DNA from 2 places in the Pseudomonas sp. E45-MNA-CIBAN-0222 genome. Region 2 is predicted to be linked to the other one. Evidence: predicted binding sites of a transcription regulator. Region 2 holds the regulator's gene; the other holds the start of a gene.
The links. Region 2 encodes FliA, which starts transcription of late flagellar genes. Its sites were predicted from a motif close to CTAAAGTTTNNNNNNNNNNNGCCGNTAA; they were not measured.
Positions count from the first base shown of each region.

Region 1: the regulator FliA is predicted to act here: its motif matches at 2,145-2,172, upstream of motA (flagellar motor stator protein MotA).

Region 1 is NZ_JBEOPU010000002.1:128,718-135,983, reverse strand. Features, by position in the region: gene AAEZ08_RS03720 (rhodanese-like domain-containing protein) at 1-554, opposite strand, end outside; gene AAEZ08_RS03715 (HDOD domain-containing protein) at 602-2,116, opposite strand; gene motA (flagellar motor stator protein MotA) at 2,280-3,131, shown strand; gene motB (flagellar motor protein MotB) at 3,141-4,118, shown strand; gene rsgA (small ribosomal subunit biogenesis GTPase RsgA) at 4,127-5,158, opposite strand; gene AAEZ08_RS03695 (class I SAM-dependent methyltransferase) at 5,281-6,087, shown strand; gene orn (oligoribonuclease) at 6,116-6,658, shown strand; gene AAEZ08_RS03685 (oxidoreductase) at 6,749-7,266, opposite strand, start outside.
Region 2 is NZ_JBEOPU010000010.1:74,938-82,203, forward strand. Features, by position in the region: gene AAEZ08_RS15785 (protein-glutamate methylesterase/protein-glutamine glutaminase) at 1-448, opposite strand, end outside; gene AAEZ08_RS15790 (chemotaxis protein CheA) at 502-2,688, opposite strand; gene AAEZ08_RS15795 (protein phosphatase CheZ) at 2,700-3,494, opposite strand; gene AAEZ08_RS15800 (chemotaxis response regulator CheY) at 3,518-3,892, opposite strand; gene fliA (RNA polymerase sigma factor FliA) at 3,966-4,691, opposite strand; gene fleN (flagellar synthesis regulator FleN) at 4,709-5,536, opposite strand; gene flhF (flagellar biosynthesis GTPase FlhF) at 5,628-6,917, opposite strand; gene flhA (flagellar biosynthesis protein FlhA) at 6,934-7,266, opposite strand, start outside.

The DNA of each region.
Region 1 (7,266 bases), on a different contig from region 2:
CCACCGCGTGCGGCAAACAGCTTCTCGCCGCGGTACTCGGCAGGCGAGCGCGCGTCCCAAATTACCAGGTCATCGTCGCCAAGACGGCTCTCGATGTAAGCGCGAGTTGCTGTGGGCGCATCGTCCAGCGTCAGGCTGAGTTCCGCTGTGCCCGCCTCGGGTACTTGCTGTGTCACCGGGCGGCCATCGCCCAACCAGGCGTGCAGGCCACCGTTGAGATAGTGGTAGCGGTGATGGCCAATCACGTCGAGCAGCCAGATGAAGCGCCCGGCCCAGCCGCCCCCCTCGTCGTCATACACCACGTAGACCGCGTCGGGACGATGGCCGAGCGCGCCGAACAGGCTTTCGATCTGTCCCAGGCTAGGCAGTAGTCCAGGTGCAGGTGGTTGGCCGAGTTGGGTTTGTTTCGGGTCAACGAAGCGAGCGCCTGGCAAGTGGCCTTCGGCATAGCGCGCAGCGCTGGTCAGGTCGACCAGAATCAGCTCGGGTGCAGCCAGGCGCGCGGCCAGGTCGGCCGGCTCGATCACCAGTGGCAGGTTGGAAAAGGCAGACACGGCAGCCCTCGACTAATCGTAGAAGGGGCGAAGTCTAGCGAAAAAGCTCAGACCCCGCGCCTGCTGAAGGCGCCCAATGCGCGCTCGATGCACTGCGTTGTTTTAGCGAATGTTTGCAGCGTTGCGTCTGAGATGGGCGCGCCATTCTGATCGGCCACCACCAGCATCAGTACGCGACCGTCGACGCCCAAGGAACGCAACAGCAGGTGTTCGCCGGCGAAAAGAGCCTTCAGCGTGCCTGGTAACAGTGCCGAAAACTGCGCCATGTTGGCCGGTTGCAAGCGCAGTTGCGCGGGCTTTTCCAGAAGCCGTCGAACAATCTGGCTCTGCTCTGCGGGCAGGCTAAGGCGTACAGCGTCGCTCGGTAGCCCCGCGCATTGCTGCGCGACCAGACGGTTCTGTTTGCGGTCGAGCAGCATCACCATCGATCGCTGCATTCCAGCGCTCGATAAGGCTTGGCTGGCAGTGGCGGTCAGCTGCAGGACATTGCTGAACGGAGTCGGCTCAGTTAGCAGGCGGCGGCACTGTGCGCGCCAGTCGGCAAGATCGGCTTCATTTGGCACGGCCACGTCGCGTAGGCGTTGGAAGCTTGTATCGAAGGGCCACAGGAGTCCCTGGGCCGGGTGCCAGAGGTCGGTTGGGCCGATCTCGCGAGCGCTGATGACCGCCTGCTGGTGCACCATCTGCTGCAGCTCGCCCAACGCTACCTGCAGGTACAGTCCAGCTAGGCGTTGCCAGCGCAGGCTGTGCACACCACTCCAGCTGTGGTGCGAGGACAGTGCCAGGCCGTTGGCCAGCACGATAGTGTTGCTTGGCAGGGTCAGCCAGCGGCGCAATTCGGGGTCGGCGTCGAGCATCTGTTGCTGGTGTAGCGGGTGTTCGTTGTCGCGGGCGATATGCAGCGCCTTGATCAGCATGCGCCGATCGCCGCTGAGCAGGCGGTAGCCTTGAATAATCCAATCCGGCAGGCGCCAATGCTCGGCGAGTTTCAGGCACAGCTCCAGCAGCGGTACTCCAAGCAATTCCTTTTCGATTCGACTGGCTGGCTCACCTTTTACCAGGACTCGCTGCTCCCAGATTTCCAACAGATGCGGGTAGGCACCGACCAGCGCCCATGCGGGTGACAGGAATAGCAGGCTGCCCCAATGGATGTCCTGCCACAGACGGGCGAGGCGGGCGGCAAATAGCCCGTTGGCCTGCTGGCTGGCGTGACGGCTGATCAATACCATCTGGCGCAGTGGCAGCGGGATATCGCGTGCTTCCATGGCTGGGATGCGGGCCAGTAGCGCTTCGGCACGCTGCAGGCCGATGCGGCTGAGCGCAACCTCCAGGCTTTCGGCAGGTTGCCCGTCACCGATGCCCCGGTTGGCCTCTTGTATGAAGCGCAGCGCCAAAACAGGGCTGGTCTGGATTAGCTCAGCGATTTGTCGCATCGAGTTGCTGCCGTCACGCAGTGCCTGCCGCACCTTGCCATGAACAGCGGCGAAGGCGGGCAGGGGGGCGTCGTCGAGTGCCTTGATCCAGGCGGGTATCGTGCGTGGCAGCAGAGGTGTCGTGGTCATGGCCGAACTAGCTTTTCATCGGGATGGCCTTTAGTCTGGCGCAAAAGTTCCGATAACCAGAACAATTCTTCAAACATTCCTTTCGCAAGGCTGTCTGGCGGCGATTCAGGGCATTGTTTCCTGTATGCCAGCCGGCTCGTAACCAGGTTCAGACGTACCTCCTATGGTCAAACTCATCGGCATCATCGTCGTGTTCGCCAGCGTGCTGGGCGGCTTCGTGCTGTCCGGCGGCAAGGTCGGCGCACTCCTCCACCCGTTCGAAGTGATGATCATCGGAGGCGCTGCGCTAGGCGGCTTTCTCCAGGCCAACCCCGGCAGCACCACGATGGTGGTGTTCAAGAAATCGCTGAAAATGTTCAGCACGCGTTTCACTCACGCCTATTACCTGGAAGTGCTCAGCGTACTCTATGCGGTTCTCAACAAGAGCCGTCGTGAAGGCATGATGGCCATCGAGGCCGACCTCGAAGATCCCGCTGCCAGTCCGCTTTTTAGCAAGTACCCCGGCTTTCTGCAGGATGAGCGTATGACCGCTTTCACCTGCGATTACCTTCGCATCATGTCCTCCGGCAACATGGCCCCCCACGAGCTTGAAGGCCTGTTCGACATGGAAATGACAGGACTGAAAGAAGAGCTCGATCACCCGGCTCATGCTGTGGCTCGCGTGGCTGATGGCTTGCCAGCGATGGGCATCGTCGCAGCGGTGCTCGGCATCGTGATCACCATGTCGATTCTCGCATCCGCTACCAACGCCGAGATTGGGGAGAAGGTGGCCACGGCGCTGGTGGGTACCTTTCTCGGGATTCTTGCTTCTTATGGCTTTTTCGGCCCGCTCGCATCGGCCTTGGAGCACGATGCCAAAGAAGAGCTGAACGTCTATGAGGCGATCAAGGCGACTCTGGTGGCTTCAGCCTCGGGCATGCCGCCGACCCTGGCCGTCGAATTCGGGCGTAAGGTCCTGTATCCGGCGCACCGGCCGAGCTTTGCCGAGCTCGAACAAGCGATGCGCGGCGCCTAAAGGTTCGCCATGGACAATACCCAACCGATCATCGTCAAGCGGATCAAGAAGGTCGCAGGTGGCCATCATGGCGGCGCCTGGAAGATCGCTTTTGCCGACTTTGCCACGGCGATGATGGCGTTCTTTCTCGTGATGTGGCTGCTGACCACGGCCACGCCGGAGCAGAAGCTGGCGATTTCCGGGTACTTTCAGGATCCCCTTGGCTTTACCGAGAGCGCCAGCCCTCACGTCATCGATCTGGGCGGCACACCTACACCCTCGCCGGATCGTACCCTTAACCAGGAGCTCGAGCCGGCCCAGATCGAGTTGCAGGTAGATCCCGGGCGGGCGGAAAATTTCGCCGAGCAGCTTGAGCGCGAACGCCTGGAGCTGGTGCTACAAGAGCTGCAGAACAAGGTCGACGAAAATCCGGAGCTACAGAAATTCAAGGATCAGATCCTTTTCGAGATTACCCAGGACGGTCTGCGGATTCAGATCATGGATGCGGCGAACCGGCCAATGTTTGCGCTCGGTAGTGCGCAACTGCAGCCCTATTTCGAAGACATCCTGCTGGCGTTGGTCGATACCATCGCTGCCATCCCGAACAAGATCAGCATCAGTGGCCACACTGACGCGAAGCCTTTTGCGGGGCGTGGCGATTTCGGCAACTGGGAGCTCTCTGCCGGCCGCGCCAATGCTGCCCGTCGAACGCTTGTGATCGGCGGATATCCGGAGGACCAGATTGCACGAGTGGTGGGTTACGCGTCGTCCGCACTGTTCGACCGCAAGGACCCCTACAACCCGGTCAATCGGCGCATCGACATTCTGGTGCTGACCAAAAAGGCTCAGCGTTCGATCGAAGGTGAACAGCCCGATGCGGGCGATACATCTGCGCCTCAGGCTGCAGCGCCTGCCACTGATGACCCGCTGCAGCCGCAAGCGCTACGCGAGCGGCTGAATATCTTCGAGGATGGTGTGTTGCAGCTCAGCCAACCCGACGCTCGCTGAGTGCCTATTCAGTAGTCCGGTTCTGCCAGGCTGCTGAGAATGTGTCGATAGCTGGCCATGCGCTGAGGTTGGACTCGCCCATCCTCCAGAGCCTTGAGCAGCGCACAGCCGGGTTCGCGATCATGCTTGCAGTCGCGGAAACGGCAGTGCCCGAGCAGATCCTGGAATTCTATGAAGCCCGCCTCCACATCGGCTCGGCTGACGTGGCCAAGGCCGAACTCGCGAATGCCGGGTGAGTCGATCAATTCGCCGCCGCCGGGAAAGTGGAACAGCCGCGCGGTGGTGGTGGTGTGAGTGCCCTTGCCAGTCATTTCCGAAAGCGCACCGACCCGCGTGTCGACGCCCGGCAATAGGCTGTTCACCAGCGAAGATTTACCCACACCTGACTGCCCGACGAAGACGCTGACGTGCCCGTCGAGCCGCGCCTTGAGCGTGTCCATGCCGCCGCCACCGTGCGCCGAGACTTCCAGCAGCGGGTAGTTCAGCTGTCGATAGACCTCCAGCAGGCGATTCAGCGCGGCTTCATTCTGGTCGTCGATCAGGTCGACCTTGTTCAATAGCAGCAACGGCGTGATGCCGGCGTGTTCGGCGGCAACCAGATAACGGTCGATCAGGTTGGCGTGGGGCTCTGGTAGCGGCGCAAAGACGATGACGATCAGGTCAACGTTCGCCGCAACGGGCTTGAGCTGGCCACGGGTGTCCGGTCGGCAGAGTTCCGAATGCCGCGGCAGTTGCGCGACGATGACGCCGATTCCCTGATTGCCGGGGCGCCAGACCACGCGATCACCAGTGACCAGGGCGGGCAGATTGGCGCGCAGGTGGCAGCGGAACACTTGGCCGCTCTGATCGCCCTCCAGCGCCTCGACCTCAACCTGCACCCCGAAATGCGCGATGACCAGTCCGGTTTGCTCCGGGCCGAGGTCGCCGCCTTCGAGCTCTTCGAGGGTGCGGCTCTCGCGACGCGCAACGCGCGCGGCGCGCTCTTCCTGGATTTTCTCGATGCGCCAGTTCTGCCGGCGGTTGAGTTGGCGTTTGGCCATGGATTCGGGCTGTCTCTGGGATTGGTGAGCGAGTCTAGCACGCTGCACCGTGGCGGCTTCGGCCTGCATGACGCCAAGTCGGGCGGTTAGACTGTGGCTCCCGTCGCCGATGATTGCCGGTCATGTCCGCCACCCTGTTCACTCGCCTACCCATACTGCGTGCGTTGCTGGCCCAGCTGTTGGCGCTGCTGTTGGTCTGGCTGCTGTTGCTCGGTCTGGTCGCGGTGCTGGATGTGCGCCCCAGTCTCATCCTTACGGCGGTCGCGCAGGGCAGCCTGGCTGCGCTGATCGGGGCGCGGCTCGGGCTGTCGGCCTGGTGGCTGGTGATCAACCTGATGTTCGTTCCGGGCCTTGTGTTGCTGCGCGATTTCGACGTGCCGGGTTGGTTGCCGTTGGGCGCTTTCATGTTGCTGTTGCTGTTGAACTGGAATGCGTTCACCGAGCGGGTGCCGCTCTACCTGACCGGCCGCGAAGCCGAGCGCGAGTTGCGCGAACGGCTGGCCATGCTACCGCGCGATTTCCGCTATATCGATCTGGGCAGCGGCTTGGCCGGTACGCTGTCGCGACTGGCGCGGGAGTTTCCGTCGGCGCAGTTTGTTGGCGTTGAAACCGCACCGCTGCCCTTTGTGCTGTCCTGGTTGCGTTGTTTGACGCGGCGTAACTGCCACATCCGTCTGATCAGCCTCTGGCGTGTCGACCTTGGCGAGTACGACGTCGTGTATTGCTTCCTCTCGCCAGCGCCTATGGCGGCGTTGTGGGAAAAAGCGCAAGCGGAAATGCGTTCTGGTGCACTGTTGATCAGCAATAGCTTTGAGGTGCCTGGGGTCGAACCGGCTGAAGTGCTGCACCTCGATGACTGGCGCGGCTCACGGCTACTGATCTGGTGCCCCGGTGGCGCGACACCTGACGGCGCCGGTACGAGCGGCTAAACTGCGCCGCACAGCCAAGGAGCCCGCCATGCAGAACCCGCAGAACCTGATTTGGATCGACCTGGAAATGACCGGTCTGGATCCGGACAACGACGTCATCATCGAAATGGCGACCATCGTCACCGATAGCCAGCTCAACGTGTTGGCCGAAGGGCCGGTGATCGCGGTCCACCAGAGCGATGAAACGCTGGCGCGCATGGATGATTGGAACACCCGCCAGCATGGCGGCTCGGGCCTGACCCAGCGCGTGCGTGAGAGCAGGATTTCCACCGCCGAGGCCGAGCAGGCGACGCTGGCCTTCCTCGAACAGTGGGTGCCTAAGGGCAAGTCGCCGATCTGTGGCAACAGCATCTGCCAGGACCGGCGGTTCCTCTACCGGCAGATGCCGAAGCTGGAAGCATACTTCCACTACCGCAACCTGGACGTATCGACGCTCAAGGAGCTGGCAGTACGCTGGGCGCCGCAGATTATGGATGGCTTCAAGAAAAGCGGCACGCATCTGGCGCTGGACGACATCCGCGATTCAATCGCCGAGCTGCGGCATTACCGCGAGCATTTCATCAAGGTCTGAAAGGCGGCGTGGGCGCCTGGAGGGTGTGAAACTACATCCACCCTGTGGTACTGCGATCAATAAGGCGCCTCTTGGCGAGGCGCCGACAGTCTACTTCCCCAATTTGCGCAGCTCGTCCGACTCGACGATGCGCACGCCGTCGCCTTCTTCCAGCGCCAGCCGCCACAGCGCGCGGGCCAGGGTGCAGGTTTCGATGCCGTGGTACTTGCCCGGCAGCAGCTGCGACAGAGGCGCCGCGATGCGTTCGCTCAACCGCGGCTCCAGGCGCGGGCCGATCAGCTGCGAGGGGCGGGCGATGGTCAGCTGCGGCCAGTCCTGCTGTTGCAGCGCTGCTTCCATTTCGCCTTTGACCTTGAGATAGAACACTGAGCTGTCCGGGTTCGCGCCCAGTGAGCTGATCACTAGCAGGTGACGTGCGCCCATTTCCTTTGCCCTGCGGGCAAACGCCACTACCAAGGCGTGATCGATGGCGCGGAAGGCTTCCTGGCTGCCGGCCTGCTTGAGGGTGCTGCCCAGGCAGCAGAAGGCCGTGTCGATCTCACCGCCCAGTGTTGGCAGTAGCGTCAGCAGCTCGCCGACCGGATTTTCCAGGCGTTGGTGGGCGGCCA
Region 2 (7,266 bases):
AGACGGGCGCAGCGCTGGCTGCAGAGGTGCAGAAGGTGCTGTACCGGCGGTTACTGCGCGATACGGTATGCACCTTTTCGCACAGTAGCTGCTTGACCTTATCCGGATTGCGCGAGATGTCTTCGAAGTTTTTCGGTAGATAGTCCACCGCACCGGCATCCAACGCATCGAGGGTCACACGAGCCCCCTCGTGAGTCAGCGAGGAGAACATCAATACCGGCGTGGGACAGCGCTGCATGATCTGCCGCACCGCGGTGATGCCATCCATCATTGGCATCTCGTAGTCCATGGTGATGACGTCAGGTTTCAGCGCCAACACCTGATCAATGGCCTCGCGCCCATTAGTAGCGGTACCGACGACCTGGATATTGGAATCAGAGGAAAGAATTTCCGAAACGCGTCGGCGAAAGAAACCGGAATCGTCGACGACCAGGACCTTGACTGCCATACATCACTCCTAGCGGCAGCGCGCCCATCTATGGGCTGCGCTACCTGACTGAATCAAATCCTGCGTGCGTACCGCTTGAGCATGCTGGGGACATCGAGAATCAGAGCGATACGGCCATCACCGGTGATGGTCGCGCCGGACATTCCAGGCGTGCCTTGCAGCATCTTGCCTAGCGGCTTGATAACCACCTCCTCCTGCCCAACCAGCTGGTCGACGACAAAACCGATGCTCTGGTTGCCGACACTGAGGATCACCACGTGCCCCTCTCGCTGCTCATCTTGAGCCGCATCCTGAATCAGCCATCGCTTGAGATAGAACAGTGGCAGCGCCTTGTCGCGGACGATCACCACTTCCTGCCCATCAACGACGTTGGTACGCGAAAGATCGAGATGGAAGATTTCGTTGACGTTAACCAGCGGAAACGCGAACGCCTGGTTGCCGAGCATGACCATCAGGGTCGGCATGATCGCCAGCGTCAGCGGAACCTTGATCACAACCTTCGAGCCCTGGCCCTTGGTCGAGAACACGTTGACCGTACCGTTGAGCTGGGAAATCTTGGTCTTGACCACGTCCATGCCGACACCACGGCCGGACACGTCGGAAATCTCGGTCTTGGTGGAGAAGCCCGGCGCGAAGATCAGGTTGTAGCATTCCAGATCACTCAGCCGGTCTGCAGCATCCTTCTCCAGCATGCCCTTTTCGACCGCCTTGGCACGCAGGACATTAGCATCCATACCTTTGCCGTCATCGCTGATGATCAATAGGATATGGTCGCCTTCCTGCTCGGCGGACAGGACTACCCGACCAGTGCGTGGCTTGCCAGCCGCCTCGCGCTCTTCCGGCATCTCGATTCCGTGGTCAACCGCGTTGCGAACCAAGTGCACCAGCGGGTCGGCCAGAGCCTCGACGAGGTTCTTGTCCAGATCGGTTTCTTCACCGACCAGTTCGAGATTGATCTCTTTCTTCAGGCTGCGTGCCAGATCGCGCACCAACCGTGGGAAGCGGCCGAAGACTTTCTTGATCGGCTGCATGCGGGTTTTCATCACCGCGCTCTGCAGATCGGCGGTCACCACGTCGAGGTTGGAAACGGCCTTGGCCATTGCCTCGTCGCCACTGTTGGAGCCCAAGCGCACCAGGCGATTTCGCACCAGCACCAGCTCGCCAACCATGTTCATGATTTCGTCGAGGCGCGCAGTATCCACACGTACCGTCGTCTCAGCCTCTGCCGGCGGCTTTTCGGCCGGCGCTGGCGCGGCTGGCTTGCTCACCGCCGCTGCAGCTGGTTTGGCTGGAACTACCGGCTTGGCTGGTGCCGCTTTGACCGGTGCCGCCTTGACGGGCTCGACGGTAGCTGGCGTGTCGGAGACGGCACTAGCAGCCTCGAACTTGCCCTTGCCGTGTAGCTGGTCAAGCAGCGCTTCGAACTCGTCGTCGGTAATTTCATCGCTGCCGCCTGCATTTGCCGCAGCCGGCTGCGGGACCACCTCGGCTGCGGCCTCGGAGGCTTCTGTGGAGGCCGGTTCGAACTTGCCTTTGCCATGCAACTGGTCAAGCAGCGCTTCGAACTCGTCGTCAGTAATTTCGTCACCAACCGGCGCTACGGCAACTTCCGGCTCAGGAGCCGGCGCCGCGCCTGCAGCGATAGCGAACTGACCCTTGCCATGCAACTGGTCAAGCAGCGATTCGAATTCGTCGTCAGTAATCTCATCGGATCCGGCACTCGCCTCAGCCTTGTCTGCGGGCGAATCGATGGCTTCGAGGAACTGTTCAAAATCGGCTTCGGCGGAATCTGCTTCGGCCTCGGCTTCGGCGGGCTGCGGCTCAGCAGGAGCAGCGGCTTCGTCGGCCGAAGCTGGCTCCGCCAGTCGCGCCAGCGCTGCCAGCAGCTCTGGGGTGGCCGGGGTCACCGTAGTTCGCTCGCGAACCTGGCTGAACATCTCGTTCACTGCATCGAGCGCCTGGAGCACGACGTCCATCAACTCGGAGTCGACGCGACGCTCACCCTTGCGAAGAATGTCGAAGACGTTTTCGGCGATATGGCAGCACTCAACCAGCTCATGGAGCTGAAGGAATCCTGCGCCGCCCTTGACCGTATGGAACCCGCGAAAAATCGCATTGAGCAACGCTGTGTCATCGGGGCTGCTCTCCAGCTCCACGAGTTGCTCGGACAATAGTTCGAGAATCTCGCCGGCCTCTACCAGGAAGTCCTGGAGGATTTCTTCATCGGCGTCGAAGCTCATATTCACATCCCCTAAAAGCCCAGGCTCGAAAGCAGATCGTCGACATCGTCCTGCCCGGATACGACATCCTCACGTATATCGGCATGCATCTGCGGACCTTCACCTTTGGAAGGTTCTTTTTCTTGTTTTTTCTTTTCTTGCTCGGCGCGCATCGCTTCGCGGTCATGCTGGATGCCGGCCACGCGATCTACCTGACCCGCCATCAACACGAGATTGAGCAGGTTGCTTTCAAGTTCGGTGATAAGCCGAGTCACGCGCTTGATCACCTGCCCGGTCAGGTCCTGAAAGTCCTGAGCCAGCATGATTTCACTGAGGTTCTGCGACAGCTGACTGCCATCGTTCATGCTGCGCTGGAGATACAGATCGATACGTTTGACCAGATCTCGAAACTGCTCAGCGCTCATTTCGCGACGCATGAAACGCTGCCAGTCGGCCGTCAGGCTCTGCGCTTCATAGCTCACGTAATTCACCAGCGGCGCAGACTCTTCCACCAGATCCATGGTGCGGTTGGCCGCTTTCTCGGTCATCTCCACCACATAGGACAGGCGATCGGTCGCGTCGGTAATGGGTGACGGATCGCCGCCGGTGGCGCAGGTGTCCATCTCGAGCTTGACGATGGCGTTGTGCAACTCACGGGTGAGTTTGCCAACTTCCAGGTAGAGGCCGTGATTGCGCGCCTGATTCAGCTCATTGAACATCTGCGTCGCTTCATCGAAGCGACCTTGCTGCAGGCTTTCAATCAGTTTGGGTGCATGAGCCTTCAGAGTCGCTTCGAACTCTGCCAGGGTTTGGTCTGCTTGCGTCATAGTGCCCTCGCGGCGTTGCTACTTCAGCCGTTGACGCGCTCGAAGATCTTTTCGATCTTCTCCTTGAGCACCTGGGCAGTGAAAGGCTTGACCACATAGCCATTAACCCCGGCCTGTGCCGCTTCGATGATCTGGTCACGCTTCGCTTCGGCAGTCACCATCAGCACCGGCAGGTGCTTGAGGCGCTCATCCGCACGCACGGTGCGCAGCAGATCGATACCGCTCATACCCGGCATGTTCCAGTCGGTAACGAGGAAGTCGAAGCTGCCGCTCTTGAGCATTGGCAGCGCAGTGGTACCGTCATCCGCCTCGGCGGTATTGGTGAACCCCAAGTCACGCAGGAGGTTCTTGATGATTCGTCTCATCGTCGAGAAGTCATCGACGATGAGGATTTTCATGTTCTTGTCCAAGTCGACCTCCGTAAGTCCCAAAATGCCTCAGCAACCGAGCACGTCATACCGCAAACAATCGTCAATGGGCGCGCCATTCGCCGAGACGTGCACGCAAGCGCGCAGCACATTGGCTATGCAACTGGCTCACACGCGACTCGCTGACTCCCAGCACCTGGCCAATTTCCTTCAAGTTCAATTCTTCGTCGTAGTACAGCGACAACACCAACTTTTCGCGCTCGGGCAGGTTGGCAATGGCATCGGCCAACGCCTGCTGAAAGCGTTCATCCTCAAGATCACGAAAGGGCTCCGGATGGGTGCTGGCAGCGTCGTCCTCAAACTCGCCGTGCTCGCCCTCCTGCAGCAGATCGTCAAAGCTGAACAGGCGACTGCCCAACGTGTCCCCGAGAATGCCGTAATACTCGTCAAGGCTTAGCTTAAGTTCGGCCGCAACTTCGTGATCTTTAGCGTCACGCCCAGTTTTCGCCTCGATGGCCCGAATTGCTTCGCTGACCATGCGCGAATTGCGGTGCACCGAGCGTGGTGCCCAATCCCCCTTTCGCACTTCGTCCAGCATGGTGCCGCGAATGCGGATTCCGGCGTAAGTTTCGAAACTGGCACCCTTGCCGGCGTCGTATTTCTTAGCTGCCTCCAGCAGTCCGATCATTCCAGCCTGAATGAGATCATCCACCTGCACACTGGCAGGCAGACGCGCCAGCAAGTGGTAGGCGATTCGCTTGACCAATGGGGCGTACTGGTCAATTAGGCGGTACTGAGCATCCTTTGCCTGAGCCTTGCTGTAATACATAGCGGTTCCGGCACCTGTCATTCGTGGCTCTGTGAAGCGGGCGTGATGAGACGCTCTACGAAGAATTCGAGGTGGCCACGCGGCGTCGCCGGCAGCGGCCAGGTGTCGACCTTCTGGGCGATGGCCTTGAAGGCCAGCGCACATTTCGAACGTGGGTAAGCCTCATAAACAGCCCGCTGCTTCTGTACTGCCTTGCGCACGGCCTCGTCGTACGGCACTGCACCCACATACTGCAGCGCCACATCGAGAAACCGCTCGGTAACCTTAGTCAGTTTGGCAAACAGGTTGCGGCCCTCCTGCGGCGCGTGTGCCATGTTGGCCAGCACGCGGAAACGGCTGATGCCGTAGTCGCGGTTCAGCAGCTTGATAAGAGCATAGGCGTCAGTGATGGAAGTGGGCTCATCGGTAACGACCAGCAACACCTCCTGCGCCGCGCGTACGAAGCTGACGACCGAATCGCCGATGCCTGCCGCGGTATCGATGATCAGCACGTCGAGTTCATCACCGAGATCACTGAACGCCTGAATCAGGCCGGCGTGCTGCAGCGACGACAGCTGCACCATGCTCTGCGTGCCGGAAGCAGCCGGCACGACACGGATGCCACCGGGCCCCTGGATCAGCACGTCGCGCAGATCGCACTCACCGGCAATCACATCGGCAAGGGTGCGCTTGGTGGTAAGACCGAGCAGCACGTCAACGTTGGCCAACCCCAAGTCAGCGTCAAGCAACACCACACGCCGACCGAGTTCGGCCAGCGCCAGTGACAGATTGACCGACACGTTGGTCTTGCCGACGCCACCTTTGCCGCCGGTCACCGCAATCACCTGTACGGGATGCATACCCATGTTCACACGCCTATATCTTGCTGGGGCCATACGGCCGGCGATGCGCCCGCATGGCGCGCATCTGATTCATTCAGGAACCGCTGTCGCATCATCATCCGGCCCGCCGTGACGGACCGTTGTACAACCCGGCGAACATATCGGCCATGGTTTCCTCGCTCGGTTCCTCGCCGGATTGCAAACTCACGGCGCGACTTACCAATTGATGACTGCGCGGCAGGTGCAGATCGTCCGGGATCCGAGGTCCATCCGCGAGGTAGGCTATCGGCAAATGCTGGCTGATGGTGAGCCCAAGCACATCGCCGAGGCTGCCTGCCTCGTCCAGTTTGGTCAGGATACAGCCAGCCAGGCCGCAGCGACGATAGTTGTGCCACGCCGCCTTCAATACCTGGCTCTGGCTGGTTGCGGCCAGCACTAGATAGTTTTTCGATTTCACGCCGCGGTCGGACAGTGCATCGAGCTGCATGCGCAGGGTTGGATCGCTAGCCGGAAGACCGGCTGTATCGATGAGGATCACGCGCTTGCGTGCCAAGGGCGCCAGTGTCTTGACCAGCGACTGGCTCGGATCGATCTGCAGTACGGGCACATCAAGGATGCGTCCGAGGGTCTTGAGCTGCTCCTGCGCGCCGATCCGATAATTGTCCATGCTTACCAGTGCGATGTTCTGCGCACCATATTTCAACACATAGCGCGCAGCGAGCTTGGCCAGGGTCGTGGTCTTGCCAACGCCTGCCGGGCCAACCAGCGCAATCACACCGCCCTCTTCCAGCGGCTCGTTCTTCGTGACCTTGATCGCCTGCGCCAGGTGCGCCAGGACCATACGCCAAGCCTGGCGGGGCTCGCTGATGCCTGCGACCTTCTCCAAAAGGCTACGCGACAGTTCGGCGGGCAGCCCCATGCGCTGCAGACGGCGCCAAAGGCTGGCCTGCTGCGGACGGCGGCTCTGCTCCTGCCCCCAGGCAATCGAACCGAGCTGCACTTCGATCAGCTCGCGCAGGCCGTGCAACTCGGACTGCATCGCTTCGATTGCGCGAGCGTCTGCAGTAGCGGCCGCAGCGACAGGCTGGGCTTGCGGCTTGATTGCCGCCGCAGCCGGCTTCTCGTCAACCAGTTGACGATCCTGCATGTTCGCGCGAGGCGCCGAGCTCAGATCGGCATGGGCGCTGGCAAGGCGCGCCTGCGTTTTGCGCAACTCGGCTTCCAGCGCCGGATTGGGCTTGGTCGCTGCAGGAGCGGACTGCATCGGGTAGTCGAGCACTGCGGTCAGCTCGACGCCACCGGCCACCCGGCGATTGCCGATGATCACGGCATCGGCGCCCAGCTCGTCACGCACCATTTTCATGGCGATGCGCATATCGGCAGCGAAGAAACGTTTGACCTGCATGGCCTTCTACCCTCGGTTAATTCTGACCCACCGTCGAGACGATGGTGACTTGCTTGTTGTCCGGTATTTCCTGGTAGGCCAGAACATGAATGTTCGGCACCGCCAGCCGCGCGAATCTCGACAGCATCGCCCGAACCGGGCCGGCTACCAGCAGTACCGCCGGTTTGCCGAGCATTTCTTGACGCTGTGCTGCATCTACCAAAGACCTTTGCAACTTTTCGGCCATTCCTGGCTCCAGCAAGATTCCGTCTTCGGAGCCCTGTCCGGCCTTCTGCAAGCTATTGAGCAAGATCTGTTCCAGCCGAGGTTCGAGCGTGATCACAGGCAGCTCCGGCTCTAGTCCCACAAC